DNA from 4 places in the Azospirillum largimobile genome. Region 3 is predicted to be linked to each of the others. Evidence: predicted binding sites of a transcription regulator. Region 3 holds the regulator's gene; each other region holds the start of a gene.

Region 1 (3,202 bases), 1.3 Mb from region 3:
CATCCTCCACGCGGTAGTAATCGCGCACGGCCAGCCCCAGCGATCCCTCCGGACGCCACCATTCGCATTCGATCCGCTCCGGCCCCTCGGCCCGGCTCACCCGGTGGCGCAGGCCGCGCCAGACGAACTGCAGCGGCGGGTCGTCGGGCAGCGGGGCGGTGGCCTCGATCGGTTCGGGCGGGGTCAGCAGGCGCAAGGGCCGCGGCCGGCCGGCCGGCCAGGGCTTCGGCAGCGGCAAGGCTTCCACCGGCGCCAAAGGCGCCACACAGCGTTCCGGCAGCCAGCTTTCCCGCGGCACCAGCCGCAGCACCGCCCGCTCCCCCAGCCGCAGAGCCAGCCGGTCGACCAGTTCCGCCAATCCGCCGTCAATCCCCTCGCCATCGATGCCGGTCTGGATGGCGGTGAGCGGCCCTGTCTCCGTCGCGGACAGCACAAGCGTCTCCAGCCCCGGACCGGGGTCGATCCGCTCCAGCAGCGGGGCGGCCAGCCGGGCCAGCGCCGCCGGATCGCGGGTCGGGCGGCTGGTGCCGAGCGTCAGGCTCTGCGGTTCGTCGTCCACCCGCTGGTCGGTGCGGTGGGCGTCCAGCCGCAGACGACGCACCCCCTGCCCCGCCGCCTCCAGCCTCTTGCACAGCCGGCCCAGCAGATGGCGGAGCGCCCCGGCGATCGACTCGGGCGTGGAGATCGGCTCGGCGAAGGTCAGGCGCTCGCGGTGCTCCGGCACCGGCCGGCGCGGGGAGATCGGTTCGTCCAGCCGGCCGAAGGCCTGATCGTATCGTTGCAGCAACTTGGCCCCGAACCGCGCCGCAAGGCCGGCCCGCGGCATGGCATGCAGATCGCCGATCCGCCGCAATCCCAGCGCATGCAGCCCCTCCACCATCTCCATGGGCAGGCGCAGGGCGGCCAGCGGCAGGCCGTCCAGCCGCTCCAGCCGCCGATCCTCCGGACCGCCGAACCGCACCAGCCCCCAGGCGGCGGCGGGGGTGTCGGCGATGGCGGCGCGGGCACTGAAGCCGGCGGCGCGCAGCCGGCCAGTCAGGTCGGCGGCCAGAGCCGCCTCGCCCTCACATAGATGGTTCCCGAACAGGTGGGCGCAGCCGGTGATGTCGATCACCACCCCGTCCGGCTCGTCCGCCGCGGTCCAGGGGCTGTAGCGCCGCGCCCAGTCGGCGATGCGGCCGAGCAGGGCCGAATCGGCCTCCGGCGTCGCCTCCGCCACCTCCAGCGCCGGTTCCAGGGCGCGGGCATCGCTGAGGGTATGGCCGGGGCCGATGCCGGCCGCCGCAGCAGCCCGGTTGACCGCGACCACCATCCGCCGCTGGCGTTCCGTCCGCAGCAAGGCGAAGGGGCGGGCCCGCAACTCGGACGGCATGCTCCGCTCCCGCGCGTCGGTCGGGAGGCGTGGCAGCCATAGGGCGAGGATGCGGCGGCGCCTCTCCACCCCGAGGCAAATTTTCCTCTTCCCCCCGGGGAGAGGGTTAGGGTGAGGGGGACGCGCTGCGGGACCTTTGCCAGCATCCTGCAGCGGCTCCCCCTCACCCCGACCCTCTCCCCGGGGGGGAGAGGGGGATAAGGGCGGGTGGCGAGGGAAGCGCGTCATACGGGAACCAACAATCAGAACAAAGAAAGAACACTCTAGCGCCAGCTTGGCTGCGAGGGGAGTCCCTCCTTTAGGGTCATCTTGCCGAAACGTTCGGCAGTGCCGACATTCAGTTCATGACCCCACATCTCCCGCGTCTCGTCGTCCGCCGTCTGGCTCCGCTGGCATTTCTGCTGGCCGCAGGCGCCTGTACGCCGTCGGAGTTGCGCGACGATGCCCCCGGCCGCGCCCAGGCCTTCCCGCCGGTCTACAACCAGACATTCGTCCCGGGAGGCGGGGAGCGGCGGACCTGGAGCCAGATCCAGGCGGAGCAGTCGCGCGACTCCAGCCCCGGCACCGCCGCCCGGCCGCGGCAGGCCGAGGAGGCGCAGCCCCGCGCCAACCCCAGAGACACCAACTCGGGAAACACCGACCGGCCGCCCCCCAAACGTCCCCGCGGCAGTTCGTCGCCCCCGCCCGACCCGGCCGCCCTGCCGCAGCCGCCACGCCCGATCCCGGTGCCGCCCCCGCCCTCCTCGCAGAGCGCCACCGACGCCTTCAAGCGCGACCTGATCCGGCCGGAGGTGGACCGCATGCGCACCGACGACGCCATGGGGCGGCTCGACCCGCTGGGCCAGCGCGACCTGATGAAGCGCGAGAACGACCTGCGCCAGTGGGGCGACCCGCTGGCACGCTAATCTCCCGGCAGGATTCCTCCGGCAGCATCCTCCCGGCAGCCTCCGCCTTGGCGGCTTGACCCCGCACCCGCTCTGCCGCCATACCGGCCCCGTGATTAGGAACGGACGGAGGATGCGGGCGCATGACGACGGTGACGGGGGCCTTCGGCAACGGGCTGACCACGCCGGTGTGGGTGCTGCAGCATCTGCTGGGCATCCTCGGCATCGGCCTATGGGCGGGGCAGGCCGGCGGCACTGCGGTCTGGCAGGTGCCGGCCGCCGCCGTGACCGCGGCGCTGGCGGCGGGCTTCGCCGCGCAGATGGGGCTGCGGCTGCCCTATGCCGGTCCGGGGCTGGCGGCTTCGCTGGTCGTGATTGGATCGCTGGTGGCGCTGGGGGTGCGGGCGCCGGCCGTGCTGGCGGTACTGGTCGCCGCGGTCGCCGCGGTGTTCCATGGCCATACCCACCAGGGGCCGCCGCTCTACTGGGCTGGCTTCGCCGCCGGGCTGATGCTGGTGGCCTGCGGCGGGCTCGGCCTGTCGATCGCGGTGACGCAGGCCGAGTCGGACCGGGCGGTGCGCGTGTGTGGCGGTGCGGTAGCAGTCGCGGGCGTTCTCGACCTCGTCGGCGTGATTTGACCGGTTGCGCCTTGAAATGAGGGGGTTGCGCGGAAATCTTTGAAGGCACCCCTCTTCCCAGCCCGGATGACCGGGCCAGACGAACGGAACGCCCCGGTGCCCCGCGCAGCCGCCAAAGCCTGCCTTACCCCGCCGGGGCTCCCCTCGAAGGGGCTTCAGACGCATTCCGATGCGGCCCCTCCGATCAGCCCACTGACCCGCCGGCGACTGCTGGGCCGCCTGTTGGGCGGGTTGGCGCTGCCGCCGCTGCTGGCTTCGGTCGGCGGCTTGGCGTCGGGCGGAGGACGGCCGGCGGCGGCGCAGGACCT
Region 2 (3,202 bases), 1.4 Mb from region 3:
CGGTCGACGCGCCGCTCGCCCGGCGTTCCGCCGCCGCGGAAGGGCCGGCCGTTGGGCAGCGCATGGTCGTAGCAGTCCTGCCAGTGGCTTTCCCATACGGCCCGGCGTTCGCGGGCGACGCGGTAGCGCTCCAGCAGGGCCTCCGGCTCCGACAGGTCCTTCGTCCGACTTGCGGCGGGTTTCACGGCTGCGGATGCGGGCATTCGCGGGTTCCTCCGGTCAGGTGGCGATGCAGTTGCCAAGGGGTCAGCACCCGGCGGGCGCGCAGTCCGATCAGGCGCTTGACCGCCTCCACGCAGGTGAAGGGTCCCCAAGGGGCCGGGCCGTCGGGGCGGCGGAGAGGAGCGCAATCCACCGTCATCCCCTGTGCGCGGTACCAGCCGGGCAGGTCGAAGTCGGCCGGCAGGTCCAGCACCGCCACGTCGGTGAAGCCCGCCAGCGGATCGACCGCCACCCAGCGCCGCCCGTCGTTCAGCAGGGCCAGGCAATGGCGGAAACCCGGCTTCAGCAGCCGCAGCCACCACAGCGGCGCCTCTCCCCGGTACACCACCCAAGCGGTTGGGGCGGCTGTCATCGTGCGATCCCTTTTTCGCGCAGAACCGGGGTGATGACGCCGAAGGCCTCCTGCCAAAGGGAATGGGCGCGCTGTTCGCGGAAGCGGTCGGGCTCCGGCGCACTCTGGCGGCGGCCGTAATGGACCAGCACATGCAGATGGTCGCGCAGCAGCTTGCGCGTCCGGTAGAGCCGATCGACCACGCGCAGCACGTCCTGCGGCTCGCAGGGCCGCTCGACCAGCCCGCGCCCGGCGACGACCCGCGCGCCGGCCGCCTTGGCATCCTGCGCCTGCACCGCCCAGAACCACGCCTCCTCCGCCCCGGCGAAAGGCTCGCCATCGGCGCGGTAAGGCTCCGGACTCAGGGGAACGGCGCGGGACATGCGGGCGGCGGGCAAAGCGGGGGCGGCCGGACTCAGCATGCTGGTCTCCTTGCGGCTTCGGAATTTTGAAAGAGAGCGGCGCCGGGCCAGGATTGCGGCCGCACCGTCTGTTTGCGTTATGTTCCGGCCAACGCGCACGGTCAACAGATTTATGAAAAAGTTCCTAGGGACGCTGTCGCCGGTTTATGAGATTATCGTCCCATGCTGAAACATACGGACATCTGGCGGGCCATCGACCGCCTCGCGGCACAGCACGGGCTCTCCGCCTCCGGGCTGGCACGGCGCGCCGGACTGGACCCGACGACCTTCAACAAGAGCAAGCGCACGACCAGCGACGGCAAGCTGCGCTGGCCGTCGACGGAAAGCATCTCCAAGGTGCTGGACGCCACCAGCGCGTCCCTGTCGGAATTCGTGTCGCTGGTCGGCGACGGCGCCGGCACCACGCCGCTGCAGCGGGTTCCGGTGATCGGCTATGCCCAGGCCGGATCGGCCGGCTATTTCGACGACGCTGGCTTCCCCGCAGGCAGCGGCTGGGACGAATTGCTGTTCCCCAGTCTGGGCGACCCCCACGCCTATGCGCTGGAGATTTCCGGCGACAGCATGGAGCCGGTCTATCGCGACGGCGACACCATCATCGTGTCCCCCGCGGCCCAGATCCGCCGCAACGACCGCGTCGTCGTCCGCACCAAGGGCGGCGAGGTGATGGCCAAGCAGTTGATCCGCGAGACGGCGACCAAGATCGAACTGCTGTCGATCAACCGCGCCCACCCCGACCGCAGCATCCCGATGTCGGATGTCGCCTGGATGGCGCGGATCATCTGGGCGAGCCAGTGAGGGTGCGGGGATAAACCTCGCTTTTGTCGACGTTAGCCCCCCACCTAACCTCCCCCGCTGGGCGGGGGAGGGACTGCCGCCGCTCCCCGAACAAGCGCTTGTCCCCTCCCCCGCCCAGCGGGGGAGGGTTAGGGAGGGGGCAAGAGACCCGTGGGGGCAAACACCTCCCCGCCCGGCCCACGATCCTAGGAAAATTTTCCTTTACCGCCCAGCCGGCAGGCGCTACCGTCCATTCCATGGACCGCGCCGCCCGCTTGGACAGCCTTCACCGCACCCATGACGCCAGACCGCCGACGCCCGAGTTGCGCTCTGCCCTGCTCGGGGGCGCCGCCCGCGCCAACGCCGTCAAACGCGCCGCAACGCTCCGCCTGCACACGGATCTCGCGGCAGAGGCGCGCCTCGCCACCGCGCGGCGCCGCGGCAGCCTGACCGCCGCGGCATGCCGGACCGACGCGTGGCTGAGCCGCCTGGCCGCCACGCTGGCCCATCACCGCCGGGCGGCGGTGGCTCTGCTCGATCAGCGGAACGCGTATTCCCAGTAAAGCGCCCGCGCCCGCTGGAAAATCGGGCCGGCCGCGAAGCTGCGGTCTTCGACCTTGATGACCGGCACGCATTTGGCGTGGTTGCCGGTGGAAAAGACCTCGTCGGCCTCCAGCACATCCCGAGGGGTCAGGGTGCATTCCTCCACCGTCACGCCGTCATTGCGCAGCAGGGCGATGACGCGCTGGCGGGTGATGCCGTTCAGGAAGCAGCCGTTCGGCACCGGGGTGCGCACCACGCCGTCCTTGGCGATGAAGATGTTGGACGTCGCGAACTCCGCCACATTGCCGATTGCGTCCAGCATGATCGCGTTCTGGAAGCCGCGCTTGCGCGCCTCGGTCAGCGCCAGCCCGGCGTTGGGATAGAGGCAGGCGGCCTTGGCCTCGGTCGGGGCCATGGTCGGGATCGGCCGGCGGCGGGTGGAGATGCAGGCCGCGAAGCCGGTCGGCTGCGGCAGCGGGTCCTCGTAGATCGACAGGACGAAGCGCGTGCTCTCCGGCGCCGGGGCGACGAAGCCGTCATCGGCGTAGAACATCGGACGGATGTACAGCTCCGCGTCCTTGGGAAAGCGGCGGATGCCGTCCCAACACAGCTCCTCGATCTCGCCGGCGGTGACCATCGGCTCCAGGCCCAGCACCTGGGCCGAACGGATGGCGCGGGCGCAGTGGAGGTCCAGGTCGGGGGCCACGCCCTGGAAGGCGCGCGCGCCGTCGAAGACCGTCGAAGAGAGCCACAGCGTGTGGGAGAGCGGTCCGACGATCGGCGGATTGCCCTCCACCCATTCGCCCTGGATCCAGCTCCACGCCTGGCCTGCCATGCCGCCCATGATTGGTCCTTCCCTAGGATAGAAATGTGTTCGCCCGCTGGGCGACGCCGGTTCGCGCCGCCCATT
Region 3 (3,202 bases):
GCTTCCAGATGTCCTTCGCGGCGGTGGTGGCGCTGATCGCCGCCTTCGAGCGCGGCAGTTCGCGGCTGGCGAAATGGCGCAGCGAGGCGGGATGGTTTCTGCGTGGTCTGCTCTATGTCGGCGGGATACTGCTGACCAGCGTGGTGGCAACGCTGGCGACGCTGCCCTTTGCGCTCTTCCATTTTCAGCAGATCGCCTTTTACGGCGTGCTGTCCAACCTGATCGCCATTCCGATCACCTCGTTCTGGGTCATGCCGTGGAGCTTGATCGCCTACGCCCTGATGCCCTTCGGGCTGGAGGCGCCGGCGCTGATCGCGATGAACTGGGGCGACCGGGCGGTGATCTGGACCGCGGAGTTCTTCGGCCGTCTCCCCGGGGCCTCCCTGACCATGCCGGCGATGCCGGTGGAGGGGTTCGTGGCGTTGGTGCTGGGCGGCATCTGGCTGTGCGTCTGGACCCGGTGGTGGCGCTGGCTGGGGCTGCTGCCGGTCCTGGCAGGGCTGGCTTCGCCGGCGTTCGTGACGCGGCCGGACGTGCTGGTCGCGGGGGACGGGAGCGTGATGGCGGTGAGGATGCCGGATGGTCGCCTCAGCGCCTCGGGCAAGACCGGGGGCCGCGTGATCGAGACATGGCGGGAGCGCGATGGCGAGCGCTCGGGAGCCGATCCTTGGCCGGCGGCGGGGGGGTGGAGCGAGGGAGAGCGGTCGCTGAGCTGCGATGCGCTGGGGTGTCTGTACCGGGTCAAGGGAAGGACTGTCGCCCTTCCGCGGTTGCCGGATGCGCTGGACGAGGATTGCGGGGCGGCCGATGCGGTGGTGACGACGGCGGTGGCGCGGGGATGCCGGGCCGGGGTCGCGATCGACCGTTGGGCGCTGCGGCACGAGGGGGCGCATGCGCTGAGGGTGACCGCGGCGGGAATAGAGGTGGAGACGGTGCGGGGGCTGCGGGGAGAGCGGCCCTGGACCGGGGGGAGGTGAGGGGCGTGGGGAGTGCTGTTGCCCCCACCCTAACCCTCCCCCGCTTTGCGGGAGAGGGAACTCCGCTGATCTGCCGCTCACTCCCTCTCCCGCGATCGGACCAGCCTTCGGCCGGCCGAGAGCGGGGGAGGGTCGGGGAGGGGGGCGAAAGGGCCTCAGTACTTCCGCACCAGACCGACCAGCTTGCCCTGCACGCGGACGCGGTCGGCGCCGAAGATGCGGGTTTCGTAGGCGGCGTTGGCGGGTTCCAGGGCGATGGTGTTGCCCTTGCGGCGCAGGCGCTTCAGCGTCACCTCGCCTTCGTCGACCAAGGCCACGACGATGGTGCCGTTCTCCGCCGCATCGCAGCGCTGGATGATGACGGTGTCGTGGTCGAGGATGCCGGCCTCCACCATCGAATCGCCGGAGACTTCCAGCGCGTAATGATCGCCGGCGGTCAGCATCGAGGCGGGGATGTCGACGAAGGCGCTGTTGTCGCGCAGAGCCTCGATCGGCGTGCCGGCGGCGATGCGGCCATAGAGCGGAAGCTGCACCGTCTCGTTCGCCGCTGCCGGGGTGGGCGCGGGCGGAGCGGTGTCGCGGCCGGCGAAGGCGAAGTCGCCCTTGATGACGTTGGGCTGGAATTTCGGCTTGGGCGCGGTGCGGGAGCGGGCGGCGTCCAGGCCTTCCGGCAGGCGGAGAACCTCCAGCGCGCGGGCGCGGTGGGGCAGGCGGCGGATGAAGCCGCGCTCTTCGAGGCCGGTGATGAGGCGGTGGATGCCCGACTTGGACTTCAGCCCCAGGGCGTCCTTCATCTCGTCGAACGACGGCGAGACACCGCCCTGGCCGAGCCGTTCGTGGATGAACAGCAGCAATTCGTGCTGCTTGCGCGTGAGCATGGATGCCTCCCGGCCGTCGCCAGACTGAAGATGGAACAAAAACTAAACGTTGCTCCATGTTCTAGTTTGGTTCCTGCCGTCCGTCAAGCCCCCCATCGGCTTCTTTTAGAACTTGAGTGGAACATTCGGAACGCCGTGAAACAGTTTTCCGGGTGATGTTCAACTGTTCAACCCGCCGTCCAAACGCTGTGTTCAAGTCTAGATGCTGAGCGCTCCATCGGTCAAAGGGAGCACGGTCACCATGGCGCCGGCCGGCTCCGGGTCGGCGTTGGGCGGGCGTGGGATCAGGCAGTCGGCCTGGGCGTAGAGCGTGGTGATGGCGCTGTCCTGCCGGGCGAAGGGCGTGGCGGTGAGGACGCCGTCCGGTCCGGAAGCCAGGGTGGCGCGCAGATACTCCTCGCGGCGGTCGTTGGCCTTCAGCGCGACGGTCAGCCGGGCGCGCAGCGGCGGCCGGTCGTCCTCTGGCGGCAGCCCCTGCAGCAGGCGCAGAACCGGGCGCAGAAACAGGACGGCGGTGACGCCCGTCGATACAGGATTTCCGGGCAGGCCGAGCAGCGGCACCCCGCCGGCCCGGCCGAACATCAGCGCCTTGCCCGGCCGCATCGCCACGGTCTGAACCTCCAGCGCCACCCCCCGGTCGGCGAGAACGTCCCGCACGAGGTCGTAGTCGCCATGGGCGGCACCGCCGGTGGTGACCAGCAGGTCGCAGCCGACGGCACCTTTCGCCATGGCGGCGACGCTGTCGGGCGTGTCCTTCGCGACGCCAAGATTGTGGGCGAGCCCGCCCTGGGCGGTGACGAGCGCGCAGAGGCCGAGCGCGTTGGTGCTGACGATCTGGCTCGGCCCCAACGGATCGCCCGGCAGGGCGATCTCGTCGCCGGTGGCGAGGACGGCGATGCGCGGCCGGCGATGGACCGACAGCCAGGGCACGTTGCCGCCGGCTGCCAGCGCGATGTCGCGCGCGGTCAAACGACGGCCCTTCGGCAGGAGTTCCTCGCCAAGGGCGAAATCGAAGCCGGCCTGACGGACGAAGCGCCCGGCGGGGACGGCGCGGCCGATGCGAACCGTCGCGTTGTCGGCGCTGCAATCCTCCTGCATCACCACGGCGTCGGCGCCATCTGGCAGAGGGGCGCCGGTGAAGATGCGCACCGCTTCGCCCGGACCGACGCTGCCGCCGAAGGCATGGCCGGCGGAGGATTCGCCGATGCGGCGCAGGGTGACGGGGGTTTCCGCCGTGGCTGCGGCGATGTCGGCGGAGCGGACCGCCCAGCCATCCATGGCGGCGGCGTGGAAGGGGGGCTGGGTCAGCCGGGCGACCACCGGTTCGGCCAGCACGCGGCCGAGCGC
Region 4 (3,202 bases), 1.4 Mb from region 3:
GATCGCGCTGGAGATGGCGCCCGACCGCCTGTCGGTCTTCGGCTACGCCCATGTGCCGTGGATGAAGACCCACCAGAAGAAGATCGACGAATCCGTGCTGGCGGACTCGCTGGGACGGTGGGAGCAGTTCGCCGCCATCGGCGACACGCTGGCCGCCGCCGGCTACAGCGCCATCGGTCTCGACCATTTCGCCCGTCCCGGCGACGAGCTGGCGGTGCAGCAGGAGGAAGGGCGGCTGGGCCGCAATTTCCAGGGCTACACCACCGACGACGCCGAGGTTCTTCTGGGTTTCGGTTCCTCCTCCATCGGCGCGCTGCCGCAGGGCTATGTGCAGAACGCCGTTCCCTTCGACCACTACGCCGCCGCCGTCGAGGAAGGCCGCCTGCCCACCGGCAAGGGCATTGCGCTGACCCTGGACGACAAGGTGCGGCGCGACCTGATCATGCGGCTGATGTGCGACCTGTCGGTCGACACCGCCGCCATCGCCCGTGCCCACGGGTTGGCCGAGTCCGCCTTCGACGCAGAACTGGAGGGCATGGCCGATCTGGTCGCCGACGGCGTCGCGGTGGTGGAGGGACGGCGTGTCCATGTGCCGGAGAGCGCCCGCCCCCTGATGCGCATCGTCGCCGCCCGCTTCGACACCCACCTGTCCAAGGGTGCCGGCCGGCACAGCCGGGCGGTTTGAGGGCCGGGCGGTCTAACGGGCGTTTCCAAAAGAAAAGGCGGCCGGCGCCACCCGCCGACCGCCTTTTCCCGTGCCGCGCATCCGAACCCACACGTCTACGCGGCAACCTCGTCGATGCCTTGTATCGAAGTTCGCTCTGCGACATGGCCGTCCGGCCGGTGTCGGAGCTGTGCCCGATTGTCGAGATACGCAGGCCGGGGGTGAATTCCTGCGCTCCGGCTTCGGGTCCGACCGCCCCAAAAAGCGCATAGCGATCCTGGTTGCGCTGCGGTGGCGAAGAGGAGCCTGCCTCCTGTATGGTCGCGCCGAAGGCCCCGCGGCCTTTCCTGCCTTCACCCTGCCCCCTCCAAGGTGAGCGATGATCCGGCGTTTGCGTACCCTTCCGCTGATGGTGGCCCTGGTCACGCTGACGGTTCCCGGCTGCATGCCGTACCAGCGCATTCCCAACCCCCCGACCGTGCGCACCGCGCCCGACGGCGGGGCCGGGCTGGAGCCGATGTATGGGGAATGGCAGGTGGACAGATCGACCCCGGTCTATGCACAGCCCGCCGCCGGGTCGGGCGTCGTCGCCACGCTGGGCGCCGGGCAGGCGGTCAGCACGCTGGGCCGGGTGCGCAACAGCGATTGGGTGGCGGTGAAGGCCGGCGGCTCCACCGCCTATGTCCGGCTGCACCTGCTCAGCCTGAAGGGCAACACGCCGCGCGGCAGCCGCGGCACCTCCACCACCCTGGAAAAGCCCGTCGACAATGCCGGCCCGACCATCAAGGCGGCACCGCGCGGTAAGATCGGCGCCACACCCATCGCCAACTGACCTGGGCGATCTGGTCCCGGCACATCCGGTCCCAGGATCCTATCCCAACACAAGACAGGAGTCGCAGACTCCCCCCTCGACAAGGCTCCGTGATAGAACATATCAGGAACATATGCCTGTCGAGCGGAGCCGAGTCATGTCCACCCTGCCGTCCCCTTCCGTGCCTGCGGACTCTGCGCCGCGCGATCGTGCCAGCGTGCTGGCCGACCTGCGCGCACACATCCGGCGGATCGAGGGGACGGGCGGGGAGGGCGGGCGGACGCTGCCGTTCGGGGTGGAGGCGATCGACGCGCATCTGCCCGACGGCGGCTTGCCGCTGGGCTGCCTGCATGCGGTGACGGCGGAGGATCCGGGTGCGGGTACCGGCTTCGCCGCCACTCTGCTGGGCCGGCTGGCGACGCCGAAGGCTCCGGCATTGTGGATCCTGCGGGGGCGCGACCTCTATGCGCCGGGTCTGGCGGCCCATGGGCTGACGCCGGACCGGCTGGTGGCGGTGCGGGCGGTGCGGGCGGTCGATGCGCTCTGGGCGATGGAGGAGGCGCTGCGCTGTTCCGCCCTGTCGGCGGTGCTGGGCGAGTTGGAGGGGCTGGACCTCACCGCCAGCCGGCGGTTGCAGCTGGCCGCCGAGTCGTCGGGGGTGACCGGTTTCCTGCTGGACCTGAGCGCCGGAGCGCCAGCCTGCAGGAACAGGCGGTGGAGCGATAAGGGGCCGGAGGGGCTCAGCGCCGCGGTGACCCGCTGGCGGCTGGATGCGGCACCCAGCCAGGATGAGGAGGAGGACAGGGCCCCGCGCCCGGCCGGAGGCCTGCCGGGATTGGGAGCGCCGCGCTGGTCCGTCGCGCTGGAACGCTGCCGTGGCGGCCGTCCGGGCCGCTGGACCCTCATCCGCGAGGAGGAGGGCTGGCGCGATGCCGGAGATCCCAACACCGGAGAACCCAACATCGGAGATCCCAGGGCCGGAAACCGGTGGCAGATGTCCGACACCCGACAGTCAAGCCGGGAAAGCGGCCTGTCGGGTCACCGCCCGGCTGCCGCCGGCCGGTGAGTGCCGTCAGGAGTTGCCGCTCAGTAGTCGGTCGCCCAATCGGGCTCGCGGCGGGCGGCCTGTTCCGATTCGTCGGGCTCGGTCATCCAGCGCGGGTCGTCAGCGTCCAGCGGCGCGTACAGCGGCAGCTGGCGGGCGAATTCCGCCGTGTCGGCATCGCGGCGCTGCTTCAGCAGGCGGTCGGCAAGGTGGGCGGGCAGCATGGCAGGTCTCCTTCTGAGCGCCGGATGGCACCGCGGATCAGCCTGACAAAGGCCGGTCCTGGCCCACCCGTCGTCCTGTTTGCCTGGATATTAACTACGCAAGTTCCAGGCCAGCTGTTAAGCGCGTCACACGAGGTCCATGACACACGAATAAGTCTCTACAAACGGTTTATACGAAGCCACTTTGAACCCAGATGAACCGGTATGACACGGGGTGTGGTTGGGGGGATCTGTCGTACATGCCGTGGCGGCGGTCACCGTTCGGTCGGCAGCCGCCGCTCTGCGAGTGAGATGTGTTCCCTTCCGCGCCATTCCAACCCATATTCGCGGCCAATCCTCTTCAAGGAATGCGTACCTCCCATGCACAGCGCCCCCGCCCCCGAATCTTGCCCCAACTGCCTAAAACCTAATCACCTGTGCATTTGCGAGGCAGTGCAGCCGATCGACAACGGCGTGTT

What was found. Region 3 encodes LexA, which represses DNA repair genes until DNA is damaged. Its sites were predicted from a motif close to ATGTTCTANTTTGGTTC; they were not measured.
Region 1: a site for LexA is predicted at 1,618-1,634, ahead of ACWPKK_RS10790 (Y-family DNA polymerase). Genes of this name have one in related genera too.
Region 2: a site for LexA is predicted at 1,044-1,060, ahead of ACWPKK_RS11515 (S24 family peptidase). Genes of this name have one in related genera too.
Region 4: a site for LexA is predicted at 1,592-1,608, ahead of ACWPKK_RS11180 (ImuA family protein). Genes of this name have one in related genera too.

What each region holds. Positions count from the first base shown of each region.
Region 1 is NZ_CDRMUA020000001.1:2,290,442-2,293,643, forward strand. It holds gene ACWPKK_RS10790 (Y-family DNA polymerase) at 1-1,372, opposite strand, end outside; gene ACWPKK_RS10795 (hypothetical protein) at 1,717-2,277, shown strand; gene ACWPKK_RS10800 (HupE/UreJ family protein) at 2,400-2,894, shown strand; gene ACWPKK_RS10805 (TAXI family TRAP transporter solute-binding subunit) at 2,991-3,202, shown strand, end outside.
Region 2 is NZ_CDRMUA020000001.1:2,431,281-2,434,482, forward strand. It holds gene ACWPKK_RS11500 (portal protein) at 1-203, opposite strand, end outside; gene ACWPKK_RS11505 (hypothetical protein) at 182-574, opposite strand; gene ACWPKK_RS11510 (hypothetical protein) at 571-975, opposite strand; gene ACWPKK_RS11515 (S24 family peptidase) at 1,138-1,770, shown strand; gene ACWPKK_RS11520 (hypothetical protein) at 2,007-2,312, shown strand; gene ACWPKK_RS11525 (branched-chain amino acid aminotransferase) at 2,288-3,136, opposite strand.
Region 3 is NZ_CDRMUA020000001.1:1,009,965-1,013,166, forward strand. It holds gene ACWPKK_RS04645 (ComEC/Rec2 family competence protein) at 1-977, shown strand, start outside; gene lexA (transcriptional repressor LexA) at 1,133-1,855, opposite strand; gene ACWPKK_RS04655 (molybdopterin molybdotransferase MoeA) at 2,054-3,202, opposite strand, start outside.
Region 4 is NZ_CDRMUA020000001.1:2,366,197-2,369,398, reverse strand. It holds gene hemN (oxygen-independent coproporphyrinogen III oxidase) at 1-685, shown strand, start outside; gene ACWPKK_RS11185 (SH3 domain-containing protein) at 1,044-1,496, shown strand; gene ACWPKK_RS11180 (ImuA family protein) at 1,633-2,541, shown strand; gene ACWPKK_RS11175 (hypothetical protein) at 2,562-2,744, opposite strand; gene ACWPKK_RS11170 (DTW domain-containing protein) at 3,177-3,202, shown strand, end outside.